DNA from 2 places in the Bradyrhizobium sp. CCGB20 genome. Region 1 is predicted to be linked to the other one. Evidence: riboswitches for the same ligand, from Rfam matches in the RefSeq annotation. Region 1 holds a riboswitch; the other holds the start of a gene.
The links. A riboswitch is a leader RNA that binds a small molecule or an ion and turns the genes downstream of it on or off. The one in region 1 is predicted to bind S-adenosylmethionine.
Positions count from the first base shown of each region.

Region 2: it holds a riboswitch for S-adenosylmethionine, as region 1 does, so the genes downstream of both, NLM15_RS40510 (homoserine O-acetyltransferase) here and NLM15_RS42095 (O-succinylhomoserine sulfhydrylase) in region 1, are expected to answer to the same signal.

Region 1 covers NZ_JANADN010000001.1:8,922,004-8,925,411, forward strand. The annotation lists gene NLM15_RS42090 (2'-deoxycytidine 5'-triphosphate deaminase) at 1-1,117, opposite strand, end outside; SAM riboswitch at 1,198-1,277, shown strand; gene NLM15_RS42095 (O-succinylhomoserine sulfhydrylase) at 1,352-2,539, shown strand; gene NLM15_RS42100 (SGNH/GDSL hydrolase family protein) at 2,615-3,408, opposite strand, start outside.
Region 2 covers NZ_JANADN010000001.1:8,604,876-8,608,283, reverse strand. The annotation lists gene hisC (histidinol-phosphate transaminase) at 1-27, opposite strand, end outside; gene NLM15_RS40515 (chorismate mutase) at 61-909, opposite strand; SAM riboswitch at 1,116-1,195, shown strand; gene NLM15_RS40510 (homoserine O-acetyltransferase) at 1,288-2,490, shown strand; gene metW (methionine biosynthesis protein MetW) at 2,506-3,168, shown strand; gene NLM15_RS40500 (hypothetical protein) at 3,332-3,408, shown strand, end outside.

The sequences.
Region 1 (3,408 bases):
ATAGTTTGAGGCCCTGCGCCTGGTAATTCGAGCCGATGCGCTGGCCGTACATCGCGTCGGGGCGTGCCAGCATCTTCTCGTAGACGAGGCGGCCGACGATCTGGCCGTGCTCGAGGATAAACGGCACCTCGCGCGAGCGCACTTCAAGCACGGCGCGCGCGCCCTGCCCGCCCGCACCGGCGTAGCCGAAGCCAGGATCGAAGAAGCCGGCATAGTGCACGCGGAATTCGCCGACCAGGGGATCGAACGGCACCATCTCCGCGGCGTAATCGGGCGGCACCTGCACGGCTTCCTTGGAGGCGAGGATGTAGAACTCGCCGGGGTCGAGGATCAGGCTACCGTCGGGACGCGCCGAGATCGGCTCCCAGAAATCTTCCACCGCATAGCCGGAGCGGCGATCGACGTCGACGACGCCGGTGTGGCGCTTGGCGCGGTAACCGACGAAGCCGTTGGCCTTCTCGCCGGAGAGGTCGACGGAGACGGCGACGCCGCCGGTGAGATCGGCATCGTCGAGATCGACGAGACGCTCGGTCGCGTGCAGCGCCTCGAGCTCGTCGACGTTGAGGATGGCATCTCCGGTGCGGAAACGTACCTGGCTCAGGCGCGAGCCCTCGCTGACCAGCACCGGAAACGTCTTCGGGCTGATCTCGGCGTAGAGCGGGCCGTGATAGCCGGCGCCGATCATGTCGAAGCGGCGGGTGCCGTCGGCGATGACGCGGGTGAAGACGTCGAGCCGACCGGTGGAGCTTTTCGGGTTCGCCGCCGCGACGATCTCCGGCGGCAGCGCCAGGCTCTCGAGCAGCGGCACGATGTAGACGCAGTTGGTCTCCAGCACTGCACCGTCGGTGAGGCTGAACTCGTGCAGCTTCAATTCGTCGATGCGCTCGGCAACGGTCGCACCCGGCCCGGGCAGGAAGCTGGCACGGACGCGGTAGGCGATGTCGCCGAGGCGAAGATCGAGGCTCGCCGGCTGGATCTGGCTTTCGACGAAGTCGTAGGCCGGCAGAATGAGCCCCGCCTCCGCCATCGCCGCGATCATGCGGTCGGGCAGGATACCATTGGCGTCGGCGGCGACCGTGAACGTCAACCGGGGGTCCTCATCAGGGGTCAAACGCATCCCGACATGCGGGAAATACTAGCGTTTTACGGCTAGCCGATGGACGTCTTGACGGAAAGGGCATTGCGGAATATGAGCATGACTTATCCCGTGGTGATTTGAGCCGGCCGGCTTGCAGCCACGTTAAATAAGTCGCTAAACAGGCCGGGGACCTCTGTGATCCCGGCCCGTGGTTTTATCCAGGCCGGTTTTTTTGTGACCGTTTTCGACGAGACGGTCATGTCGGAGGTACCTATGTCGAAGTCGACCGCCAACTACCGTCCCGAAACCCGCCTGGTCCATTCCGGCACCCTGCGCTCACAATATGGCGAGACGTCGGAGGCGCTGTTCCTGACCCAGGGCTACGTCTACAACAGCGCCGAGGAGTGCGAGGCGCGGTTCAAGGGCGAGGACCCCGGCTTCATCTATTCGCGCTACTCGAACCCGACCATCGCGATGTTCGAGCGCCGCATGATCGAGCTCGAAGGCGCCGAAGCCGCCCGCTCGGCGGCAACCGGCATGGCCGCGGTGACGACCGCGATCCTGGCGCCGCTCAAGGCCGGCGATCACGTGGTCGCCTCCCGCGCCCTGTTCGGCTCGTGCCTCTACGTCATTCAGGACCTGCTGCCGCGCTACGGCATCGAGACCACGCTGGTCGATGGCCTCGACCTCGACCAGTGGCAGCGCGCCTTGAGGCCGAACACCAAGACGTTTTTCCTGGAGAGCCCGACCAACCCGACGCTCGACGTGCTCGACATCCCCGGCATCGCCGAGATCGCGCACAAGGGCGGCGCACGGCTCGTCGTCGACAACGTGTTCGCGACGCCGATCTGGCAGAGCCCGCTCGCGCTCGGCGCCGACGTGGTGGTCTATTCCGCGACCAAGCACATCGACGGCCAGGGCCGGTGTCTGGGCGGCATCATCCTGTCCTCGGAAGCCTTCATCGCCGAGCACATCCACAATTTCATGCGCCAGACCGGCCCGTCGATCTCGCCGTTCAACGCCTGGGTCCTGCTCAAGGGCCTGGAGACGCTCGGCGTGCGCGTGCGCGCGCAGACCGACAGCGCAGCGCGGATCGCCGACGTGCTGGCGAGCCATCCGAAGATTTCCCGGCTGGTCTATCCCGGCCGCGCCGATCATCCGCAGGCGGCGCTGGTGAAGAAGCAGATGCGCGGCGGCTCGACGCTGGTCGGCTTCGAGGTGAAGGGCGGCAAGGCCGCGGCGTTCCGCGTGCTCAACGAGCTCAAGCTTGCCAAGATCTCGAACAATCTCGGCGACGCCAAGAGCCTCGTCACGCATCCGGCGACCACGACGCACCAGCGCCTCAAGCCGGAAGATCGCGCCGCGCTCGGCATCAGCGAGGGCTTTATCCGCTTCTCGGCAGGGCTCGAGCATCCGGATGATCTGATCGAGGATCTGACGGCCGCGCTGGAGAAGGCGTAACGGGCAAATGGCGAATAGGGAGTAGCCAATGGATCAGATTCCATTCGCTATTCGCCACTCACTATTCGCTCCATCTCACATCGGCCGGTACGTCCGCACGTCCGCGGGGACATTCACGCCGAGCTTGATCTGGCCGACGGAGCGGATGATGTCGTCGCCGAGGAGCTGGGCGAAGCAGGCGTAGCCCCAATCGTTCATGTGCAGGCCGTCGGCGATGACGAAGCTCTCCATCGGGATCGCCTGCGTCTCGTGCCAGTCGCGCATCACCTCGAAGCGAGGAAAGATGCCGACGTGACGGAGCTCGGCGACCTTGCCGAGCAGCTTCACCATCTTGCCGGCGCTCTCGGGACGCTGATTGACCGCCGGAGAGTATTGCGGATCGACCAGCACGATATCGGCGCCGCCGGCAGCCTGGATGCGGGAGATGCCGTCCTCGACCAGTTTTGCAGTGTCGCCGGGATCGAGATTGCGCAGCACCGCATTGGTGCCGACCTGCCAGATCACGAGATCCGGATGCACGTCGATCACCTCCTTCTGGAGGCGCTTCATCATCTCGGGCGCGTCCTCGCCGCCGACACCGGCATTGATGACGGTGATGTCGGCGGTCGGATATTGCCGGCGAAGCTGCGCGGCGAGACGGTTCGGATAGTTGAAATCGGGCGAGGTCGCGCCATAGCCTGCCGTCGACGATGAGCCGAACGCGACGATGACGACGGGCTTTCCGGCAACGAGCTTGCCCGCGACATGCGGCAGCGAGCCCATCGTCTTCGAGCCGCCCTTCGGCGCAAGGCAGGGCACGCGGCTGAAAATGTCGCCGGCGGATTTCGCGACCTGCTTCACCTTGTCGATGGCGCGCGCGGTCACGCCGC
Region 2 (3,408 bases), 320 kb from region 1:
GCCGGGATTCGGCACGGGGCGGGACATCTTCAACTCCGGATAGGCTGGGCTGCTCGTGACTTACGATTTCGGCCCGGTCGGGGGCACCGTATAGCGCGTTGCGTGGCTGCCGACGAGGGCCGTGGAGCGCACCGAGGCCCCCGCTTCGATCAGGGCAGCCTTGATTTTCTCGATGCTGGTCGCGCTCGTGACCGAGACCAGCAGTGCCGCGCCGTCAAAGGCGGTATCGGGCACCGCTACGATCTCGGCGAGCGGCGAGAGCGTCCGCGCGACCTCGGCGTTCCACCCGGACACGCGCACGCTGAAGGTCTCGACCTCGGTCACCAGGGCGCTGTCGGCGACGCGCGAGATCGCGAACACCGGCAGTGCGGCCGGATGGTCGGCGCGCTCGACGAAGGGCATCCGCGCAATGATCTTCGGCGCACCGTTGGCTTCCAGCTCCAGCCACCACGGCGTGCGGCTCGAGGTTGCCGAGACCAGCGCAAGGTCGCCCTTGGATTTCGCCACCGCCTCGACCGCGGCCTGCGCGCTGAAATGCGCGACGTAAGGCACGGTGAAGCCGAAATGGAAGCGCGCCGAATCGCGCATCGCGGGCTCGTTCACCGAGATGTCGGCATGCACGGAGAACGGCGCCTGGACATAGGTGAACGTGGAGATGATGACGCGCCAGATGCTCTCGACCGTGTCGAGCGGCAGGATGCCGCGATGGCGCTGCACGAGGTCACGCATCATGGCGGCCTCGCGCGCCGGGCGGAACGCCGAGCCGACCTCCTGGGTCTGCTTCACCTGGATCAGGCGGTCGATGATGTCGCCGCGCTGCATCAGCAGGCGATGCATGCCCTCGTCGATCGCGTCGATCTCCTTGCGCAATTCCTGGAGCGATGGTGGCGCGGGCGGACGTTGGGACATATCTGACAGGGGCTGTTGAGAGGCGTTTTAATGCGGGTCGGCCAAGTCGGTTGGTAAGGTCGGGGCCCGCTACGATCGATGTCCTGATTAGGCAGTCAGGGCGGCGAAAGCAAAGAGAAATGACGGCCTGTTTGGCTGATGAGACCGGGATGAAATTGGCTGATCCGGGCCGTGACTTGACGAAAACCGTCCAAGACAGTAGTTTTTGCCTGTTCCGTGGTCATTTGAGCCGGCCGGCTTGCAGCCACGTTAAAAAACTCGCTAAACAGGCCGGGGACCCTTTCGATCCCGGCCGAACCTATCGTTCAGGCCGGGTTTTTCATGGCCTGATGTCAGCGGCGGCTTAACAGCCGGTCGCAAACGAGGTCGATGTCAGAGATGGGTGGCGTCAAGTCCGTACCGAGCCCCGCGATCAGCGCCGACGACCGGTCGCATGAGGTGGATCATCCAAGCTCGCAGGTTGCGCAGTTCGGCGCCGACCAGCCGCTGCGGCTCGATTGCGGCGTCGATCTCTCCCCGTTCCAGATTGCGTTCCAGACCTATGGCGAGCTCAACGCCGATCGCTCCAACGCGGTCCTGATCTGCCATGCGTTGACGGGCGATCAGCATGTCGCCAACGTGCATCCCGTCACCGGCAAGTCCGGCTGGTGGGAGACGCTGGTCGGTCCCGGCCGACCTCTTGATCCTCAACAATACTTCATCATTTGCGCCAACGTGATCGGCGGCTGCATGGGCTCGACCGGGCCGGCCTCGATCAATCCCGCGACCGGCAAGGTGTGGGGCCTGGATTTCCCTGTGATCACCATCCCCGACATGGTGCGCGCGCAGGCGATGCTGATCGACCGTCTCGGCATCGACACGCTGTTTGCGGTGGTCGGCGGCTCGATGGGCGGCATGCAGGTGCTGCAATGGACCGCGGCCTATCCCAAGCGCGTGTACTCCGCACTCGCAATCGCCTGTTCGACGCGGCACTCGGCGCAGAACATCGCCTTCCACGAGCTCGGCCGCCAGGCGGTGATGGCCGATCCCGACTGGCACAACGGCCGCTACACGGACCAGGGCATCCATCCGCATCGCGGACTTGCGGTCGCACGCATGGCCGCGCACATCACCTATCTGTCGGACGCCGCGCTGCATCGTAAGTTCGGCCGCCGCATGCAGGACCGCGAGCTGCCGACCTTCTCGTTCGACGCTGATTTCCAGGTCGAGTCCTATCTGCGCTACCAGGGCTCGTCCTTCGTCGAGCGGTTCGACGCCAACGCCTATCTCTATCTGACCCGCGCGATGGATTATTTCGACATCGCCGGCGACCATGGCGGCGTGCTGGCGAAAGCGTTCGCGGGCATCGAGACGCGCTTCTGCGTGGTCTCCTTCACCAGCGACTGGCTGTTTCCGACCTCGGAATCGCGCGCGCTGGTGCATGCGCTGAATGCGTCGAGCGCGCGGGTGTCGTTCGCCGAGATCGAGACCGATCGCGGCCATGACGCCTTCCTGCTCGACGTGCCCGAATTCTTCGATATCGCCCGCGCCTTCCTGCAATCGGCAGGGAAAGCGCGCGGGCTCACCGGCAAGAATGACTGACAGGGACGGCTAGCGATGTCTGCACAGGAAGTGTTGCCGCTGGGCGGCGTTGCGACGGAGCAATCCGGCCAGTTTCGCGCGGACCATCTGCTGGTCGCCGAGATGGTGAAGCCCGGTTCGAAAGTGCTCGACGTCGGCTGCGGCGAGGGCGACCTGCTCCAGCTTCTGGAGACCCGCGGCATCGACGGTCGCGGCATCGAGCTGTCGCGCGAGGGCGTCAACCGATGCGTCGCCAAGGGCCTCGCGGTGGTGCAGGGCGATGCCGACACCGATCTCGTCAATTATCCCGACGACGCCTTTGATTACGTGATCCTGTCGCAGACGCTGCAGGCGACGCGACAGCCGCGGGTCGTGCTGGAGAATCTGCTGCGCATCGGCCGCCGCGCCATCGTGTCGTTCCCGAATTTCGGCTTCTGGAAGATGCGGCTCCAGCTCCTGATCGGCGGCCACATGCCGCGCACCGAGAACCTGCCCGCGACCTGGTACGACACCGCCAACATCCATTTCTGCACCATCAAGGACTTCGTCGAGCTCTGCGACGCGATCGGTGTCAAGATGGAGCGCGCCGAGGCGCTGGATCTCTACGGCCGTCCGCTGCGGCTGCGATTGCCGTGGTGGGTGTGGAATATGTTCGGCGAGCAGGGGGTGTTTCTGCTGAGCCGGGGCGGGCGGAAGTAAGGCTCGCAGACCCTCACGCCGAGAAGCGGCCCGCCGCTACCTCGTGCGGGCAACTAGACTAAAGTTCTCAATTCGGCAGCCCGCCAAAGTTGAGCCTCTCGGTTGCATGTCCTCGTTTCCTTAAGTCATAATGTTGCTGGGGAAACGGCTAAGGGCTGAGACTATGGGTAGAACGCTGCCGGCACTCGCTGTGCTGTTCAGTGTCGGCTTGACGTGCGAAACAGTATTCGCCCAGAGCGG